2 regions of the Arthrobacter sp. UYCu723 genome follow, and region 2 is predicted to be linked to the other one. Evidence: riboswitches for the same ligand, from Rfam matches in the RefSeq annotation. Region 2 holds a riboswitch; the other holds the start of a gene.
What was found. Region 2 has a riboswitch for glycine ahead of gcvP (aminomethyl-transferring glycine dehydrogenase). Riboswitches for the same ligand answer to the same signal wherever they lie in the genome.
Positions count from the first base shown of each region.

Region 1: linked by a shared signal. The riboswitch ahead of gcvP (aminomethyl-transferring glycine dehydrogenase) and the one ahead of gcvP (aminomethyl-transferring glycine dehydrogenase) in region 2 are both predicted to bind glycine.

Region 1 is NZ_JBSSBW010000001.1:897,279-900,681, forward strand. It holds gene gcvP (aminomethyl-transferring glycine dehydrogenase) at 1-1,563, opposite strand, end outside; glycine riboswitch at 1,603-1,719, opposite strand; glycine riboswitch at 1,721-1,819, opposite strand; gene ACVWZ8_RS03995 (TetR/AcrR family transcriptional regulator) at 2,044-2,583, opposite strand; gene ACVWZ8_RS04000 (MFS transporter) at 2,652-3,403, shown strand, end outside.
Region 2 is NZ_JBSSBW010000001.1:1,350,738-1,354,140, forward strand. It holds gene ACVWZ8_RS06265 (amino acid permease) at 1-1,234, opposite strand, end outside; glycine riboswitch at 1,570-1,667, shown strand; glycine riboswitch at 1,669-1,776, shown strand; gene gcvP (aminomethyl-transferring glycine dehydrogenase) at 1,816-3,403, shown strand, end outside.

The sequences.
Region 1 (3,403 bases), 450 kb from region 2:
GGAGCCCAGCGGGATCATGGTGCGGTCCAGCGCGAGGTCACGGTCCGAGAGCCGGCGGATGTAGCGCAGCAGCTGCGTCTCGGAGCGGTGGGTGTTGAACACCGGGTGCTGGAGGTAGTCGGAGGTGCGCTCGACGGCGGTGTCCAGGCCGAAAGCGGAATCGTCACCTGAGTCAGTGTCTGAGTCATCGCCGGATTCTGCGTCTGAGTTAGTGTCTGTGACAGTCGCGCCGAAGGCGGCGACGACGTCGGCGACAATGGCCGCCGTCGTGGCCTCATCGGCGGAGATCCCGACCGTGTCCGCGTCGATGACGCGCAGGTTGATCCCCTTAGCCTCGGCGGCGGCAATGATGTTCGCGGCCTTGCCGGGGACGGAGACGGTGACGGTGTCGAAGAAGGACGTGTGCAGCACGTCCAGGCCGGCGGCCTTCAGCGAGGCGGCGATGGTCCTGGCGTGGCCGTGGGTGGTCTCGGCGATCGCCTTCAGCCCGTCCGGGCCGTGGTAGACGGCATAGAAGGAGGACACGATCGCCAGCAGCGCCTGGGCGGTGCAGATATTGGACGTCGCCTTCTCGCGGCGGATGTGCTGCTCGCGGGTCTGCAGCGCCAGGCGGTAGGCCGGGACGCCGGCGTTGTCCTTGGACACTCCCACGAGGCGGCCGGGCATGGACCGCTCCAGGCCCTTCTGGACGGCCATGTAGGCGGCGTGCGGACCACCGAAGAACAGCGGGACGCCGAAGCGCTGGGCGGAGCCGACGGCGATATCGGCGCCCTGCTCACCCGGAGGGGTAATGAGGGTCAGGGACAGCAGGTCGGCTGCGACGGTGACGAGCGCGCCGCGTGCCTTGGCGTCCGCGATCACGGCGGTGTGGTCGAACACACGGCCGGAGACGCCGGGCTGCTGGAGGACGACGCCGTTGATGACGCCGTCGGGCAGGCCCTTGGAAAGATCGGCGATCTCGACCTCGAAGCCGAGCGCTTCGGCGCGGCCCCTCACGATCGCGATGGTCTGCGGCAGGCAGTCGGCGTCGAGGACGGTTTTGCCGTCGTGGGCGGTCTTGTTCTTGTTTGCCCTGCGCATCATCAGCACGGCTTCGGCGACGGCGGTGGCTTCGTCGAGCAGGGAGGCGTTGGCGATCGGCAGGCCGACGAGGTCCTGGACCATGGTCTGGAAGTTCAGCAGCGCCTCAAGCCGGCCCTGCGAGATTTCGGGCTGGTAGGGCGTGTACGCCGTGTACCAGGCGGGCGCCTCGAGGATGTTCCGGCGGATGACGGCCGGGGTCAGGGTGTCGTAGTAGCCCTGGCCGATCATCTGGACCGCGGTCTTGTTTTTGCCGGCCAACTTGCGCAGTTCGGCGAGGACCTCGACTTCGCTGAGGGCTTCGCCGAGCGCCAGCGGCGAATCCTGCCGGATGTCTTTCGGAACGGCGGTGTCCACCAGCGCATCGACGGTGTCGTAGCCGACAGCCTTCAGCATGGCGTCGACGTCGGACTGGCGGCGGGCGCCGATGTGCCGGTCAACGAAGGACGTGGAGGCTGGGGTAACAGTCACAAGGAACTCCATAACTAAGGCGGCGCAGGGTACGCCACATTGATTCGGGTTCCTCCCCGCTCTGTATTGGACCTGAGAGTTTCCGCGCAGCCGCGCGTTCGCAGGGCTCCGCTTGCACCGTCGGTGAGCACAGCATGTCAGAGGACAGCCTGCTACTTTCCAGAGTCGCCTTGCCGCGGCGGTACATGGGCCTGAGAGATTCCTGGGGAGGGTTTGCTCCTACGGCGCCCGCTTGTACCTACAAGCAGAACTCTCCCGCCGCAGATCAAAGGCATATTCAATTGCTCGTGACAACAGTCACAGCTCCCATTGTCCTATGGCGGGCGCGCGTCCGCAAACCAATGACCGGACCCAGGCGAGAGTTACGCCCCAGGACCGCCGTCGGACGCGACATCGCGGGAAGACTGCGGATTCGCCGGAAAATCCCGAAATTACGGCGACCCCGCGCGCTTCCGGCGACCTCGGCGGACGGGAGTTGCCCGGCCGTCCGGCTCAGCCACGCAGCCGTTCGACGGCGGCCAGCAGGCTCGCGACATCCCCGCTGACCTGCGGGAGCGGTCCGCCCGGTCCTCGGGCCAGCATCGCGTTGAAGTAGAGCCCGTCGCCCATGTAGAGCACCGCCTTGGCCATGCCCGGCCCGACGTCGGCAGCGAGCAGTTCCAGCCAGCCCGCCTGGGCGGCGGCAATGCGCTGCAGTGTTTCTTCGTGGGCCACTTCGGCCAGCCGGGTGGCGGCGACGAACACGCGGTCCATCGGGGTGTCCGCCCAGACCGAGGATTTGATGAAGTATGCGGCAGCCCCTTCCGGCGCGGCGGCCATCCTCCCGAGGTCCTCGCCGAGGAGCCGGTCGAGCCGCTCCAGCAGCACGGAAACCATGGCTTCCTTGCTCGGGAAGTGGTACAGCAGTCCCCCCTTGGAGACCCCGGCCCGCCTGGCGACGGCGTCCAGCGTGGCGGCACGTTCGCCCTCTTCGATGAGCAGGGATTCGAAGGCGTCAAGGACGGCTTCGCGGGCGACGGGTTTTCTGGGCATGGGTCCCATCATGCCTGTCCGGTCCGGAATTTCTTAACTGTACCGTCTGGACGGTATAGTTATTAATTATGAGGACTACATCGATTCCTGCAGCCACCGCCACAACGCCGGCATCCGCCCCGCGGGCGCCGTGGCGCGACTGGCTGGCGCTGTCGCTGCTGATGTTCCCGGTGCTGCTGGTCGCGGTGGACAACACGGCGCTCACCTTTGCGCTGCCCGCCATCGCCCGCGGCCTGGACGCCTCCGGGGTGCAGCTGCTGTGGATTGTGGATGCTTATCCCCTGGTCCTGGCCGGGCTGCTCGTGGCCATGGGCAGCCTGGGCGACCGGATCGGACGCCGCAGGCTCCTTTTCATCGGCAGCACGGGCTTCGCGGCGGTCTCGGCTGTCACCGCCTTCGCGCCCAGCGCCGAATGGCTGATCGCCGGACGGGCGGGGCTGGGCTTCTTCGGCGCGATGCTGATGCCGTCCACCCTGTCCCTGATCCGCAACATCTTCCCGGAGCCGAACCGGCGCCGGCTGGCCGTGGCCATCTGGGCTGCGGGTTTCTCCGGCGGCGCCGCCCTGGGCCCGATCTTCGGCGGCTGGCTCGTGGAGCACTTCTGGTGGGGCGCCGTCCTGCTCGTCGCTGTGCCGATCATCCTGCCGCTGCTGGCGCTCGGGCCCATCCTGATCCCGGAATCGCGCGATCCGAATCCCGGCCGGGTGGACGTGCCCAGCATCGTCCTGTCCCTCCTGGTAATGGTGCCGGTGGTCTATGGCATCAAGGATCTGGCCACCCATGGCCCCGCCCCGGCGCCGCTGGCCCTGATCGGCTTCGG
Region 2 (3,403 bases):
GTGAGGCCTGGTGCAGTTCGGGGCGGCGCTTCCGGAACACGAGGTAGCTGGCCAGGATGATGGACCAGACGAACATGAAGCAGACGGCGGACACGGTGGTGACCATGTCGAACGCGACGCCGACGTCCTTGCCCGCGTAGAGCAGGGCCACGCCGGCGAGCAGCAGCACGCAGGAGAGGAACAGGGCGTTCTGCGGGACCTTGCGGGTGGAGAGGCGGCCGAAGAGCTTGGGGGCGTCGCCGTCGTTGGCCAGCCCGAACACCATCCGCGAGGTGGAATAGATGCCCGAGTTGGCGGAGGACATCGCGGACGTCAGCACCACGAGGTTCACCACGGTCGCTGCGATGCCCAGCCCGGCCAGCGAGAACATGCCGATGAACGGGCTGTGGCCGGCCTGGAACTCGGTCCACGGGGTGACGGACATCAGGATGATCAGGGCGCCGACGTAGAAGAGCATGACGCGCAGCGGGATGGCGTTGATGGCGCGGGGCAGGTTGTGCTCCGGGTTCTTCGTTTCGGCCGCGGCGGTGCCCACGAGTTCAATGCCCACGAACGCGAACACGGCGATCTGGAAACCGGCCACGAAGCCCATGAATTCCTTGGGGAAGAAGCCGCCGTGGCTCCAGAGGTTGGTGAAGCTGGCGGTGCCGGCGTTGGACTGGAAGCCGGTGAAGATCATCACCAGGCCCACCACAATCAGCGCCACGATGGCCACGATCTTGATGAGCGCAAACCAGAATTCGGTCTCGCCGAAGGCCTTCACGGTGGGCAGGTTCAGCAGGAGCAGGATGATGATGGTGGCAACGCCCGGGACCCAGAGCTGGATGCCCGGCCACAGCTGCTCGGCGTAGCCGGCGATCGCGATCACGTCCGCCACACCGGTGACCACCCAGCAGAACCAGTAGGTCCAGCCGGTGAAGAAGCCGGCCCAGGGGCCCAGGAGGTCGCCGGCGAAGTCGCTGAAGGACTTGTAGTTCAGGTTGGACAGCAGCAGCTGGCCCATGGCCCGCATCACGAAGAACAGCATGAAGCCGATGATCATGTACACGAAGATCACGGAGGGCCCGGCCACCGAAATGGTCTTGCCGGAACCCATGAAAAGGCCGGTGCCGATGGCGCCGCCGATGGCCAGGAGCTGGATGTGCCGGTTGCTCAGCGAGCGTGCAAGGTGCGGGGGCGATGAAGGCCTTGGGGCTGTTCCGTCGGCAGTGAGGGTCGAACGAAGTTCCGTCATATGGATTCTTTCCTGTGTGCGGTGGAGTGCGCCAAAATGGGCGCAAAAAACGCCGGCGCCGACGCGTGCAGCAGCGCTGGCGGGCCTCGAGTGACGCATCACTCGGCCGGATCCGGGAGTTTCGTCAGGGATTGTTTAGTCCGCTTCCGTTGACTCAGGAGCGGAGAATCAGGGTGGCTGGCGTCGTTGCCGAAGTCACAGCGACAATTGTGAACACCGTCACTCGACAATGTCAAGAGGGACCACACTCGGATAAAAATGACTTATTTTTCTTGCACGCAGTCGGGAAAGCAGCTAGTGTGTGAAGCGCGTCACTTACGAGTGATGCGTGCTTATGAACTGCGGCGGGAGAGTCCTGCCGGTACATTCAGCAGGCGCCGTAGGAGCAAATCCTCCCCAGGAATCTCTCAGGCCCATGTACCGCCGCGGCAAGGCAACTCTGGAAAGCAGCAAGGCTCCGGCCTTACTCACCGACGGTGCAAGCGGCACCCTGTAACAGCAGGGTCTGCGGAATCTCTCAGGTCCAAGACAGAGCGGGGAGGAACCCGAATCATCGTGGCACCCTTAGTGCCACCTGAATTATGGAGTTCCTCATGACGATTCAGTCGTCCCTTTCCACGTTTGCAGACCGTCACATTGGTGCCCGCCGCCAGGCCGACATCGACACCATGCTCAAGGCTGTCGGCTACGACAGCGTTGATGGCCTGGTGGACACTGCCGTTCCCGACTCGATCCGCCAGGAAACCGCCCTCAGCCTGGACAACGCGCTGAGCGAGGTTGAGGTTCTTGCCGAGCTGCGCCGCCTGGCCTCAAAGAACAAGACGGCCGTGCAGATGATCGGCCAGGGCTACTACGACACCGTCACGCCCCCGGTGATCCGCCGCAACATCCTCGAGGCCCCGGCCTGGTACACCGCCTACACCCCGTACCAGCCGGAAATCTCCCAGGGCCGCCTCGAGGCCCTGCTGAACTTCCAGACCATGGTCCAGGACCTCACAGGCCTCCCGGTGGCCAACGCTTCCCTGCTGGATGAAGCCACCGCGGTGGCAGAAGCCGTGCTGCTGATGCGCCGCGCCAACAAGAACAAATCCGCTGCCGGCGGCAAGACCGTCCTGGACGCCGATGTGCTGCCGCAGACCATCGCGATCGTGAAGGGCCGCGCCGAGGCGCTTGGCTTCGAGGTGGAGGTCGCGGACCTCTCCCAGGGCCTGCCCGACGGCGAGATCAGCGGCATCGTGCTGCAGCAGCCGGGCGTTTCCGGCCGCGTGTGGGACCAGTCCGGCGTGATTGCCGCCGCCAAGGAACGCGGCGCGCTGGTCACGGTCGCAGCGGACCTGCTGGCCCTGACCCTGATCACCCCTCCGGGTGAGCAGGGCGCGGACATCGCCGTCGGAACCGCGCAGCGCCTGGGTGTTCCACTGTTCTTCGGCGGCCCGCACGCCGCCTACATGGCCGTCCGTGAAGGCATGGAGCGCACCCTCCCGGGCCGCATCGTCGGCGTCTCCAAGGACAACACCGGCATCCCCGCCTACCGTCTGGCCCTGCAGACCCGCGAGCAGCACATCCGCCGCGAGAAGGCCACCTCCAACATCTGCACCGCGCAGGCACTGCTGGCCATCGTCTCCTCGATGTACGCCGTCTACCATGGCCCCGAAGGCCTGTTGGCCATCGCCGAGACCGTCCACGGCAACGCCCGCACCCTCGCCACCACGCTGAAGACGGCCGGCCGCGAACTCGTTTCCGAGTCCTTCTTCGACACCATCACCGTCCGCGTCCCGGGCAAGGCCAAGAAGGTCATCGCCGCGGCGGAAGCCCGCGGCATCAACCTGCGCTCCATCGACGCGGACACGGTGGGTGTCTCCATTGACGAGACCACGACGCCGGAGATCCTCTCCGCGGTAGCCGTCGCCTTTGGCGCCGGTCCGGTTGGCTCTGCAACGGGCTTTGAGCTGCCCGGCTCGGTGGTGCGCTCCTCCGATTTCCTGCAGCACCCGGTGTTCAACACGCACCGCTCCGAAACCCAGCTGCTGCGCTACATCCGCAAGCTCAGCGACCGCGACCTCGCGCTGGACCGCACCATGATCCCGCTGGGTTCGTGCACCATGAAGCTGAACGCCACGGCCGAAATGGAAGCCATCTCCTGGCCGGAGTTCGCCTCCATCCACCCGT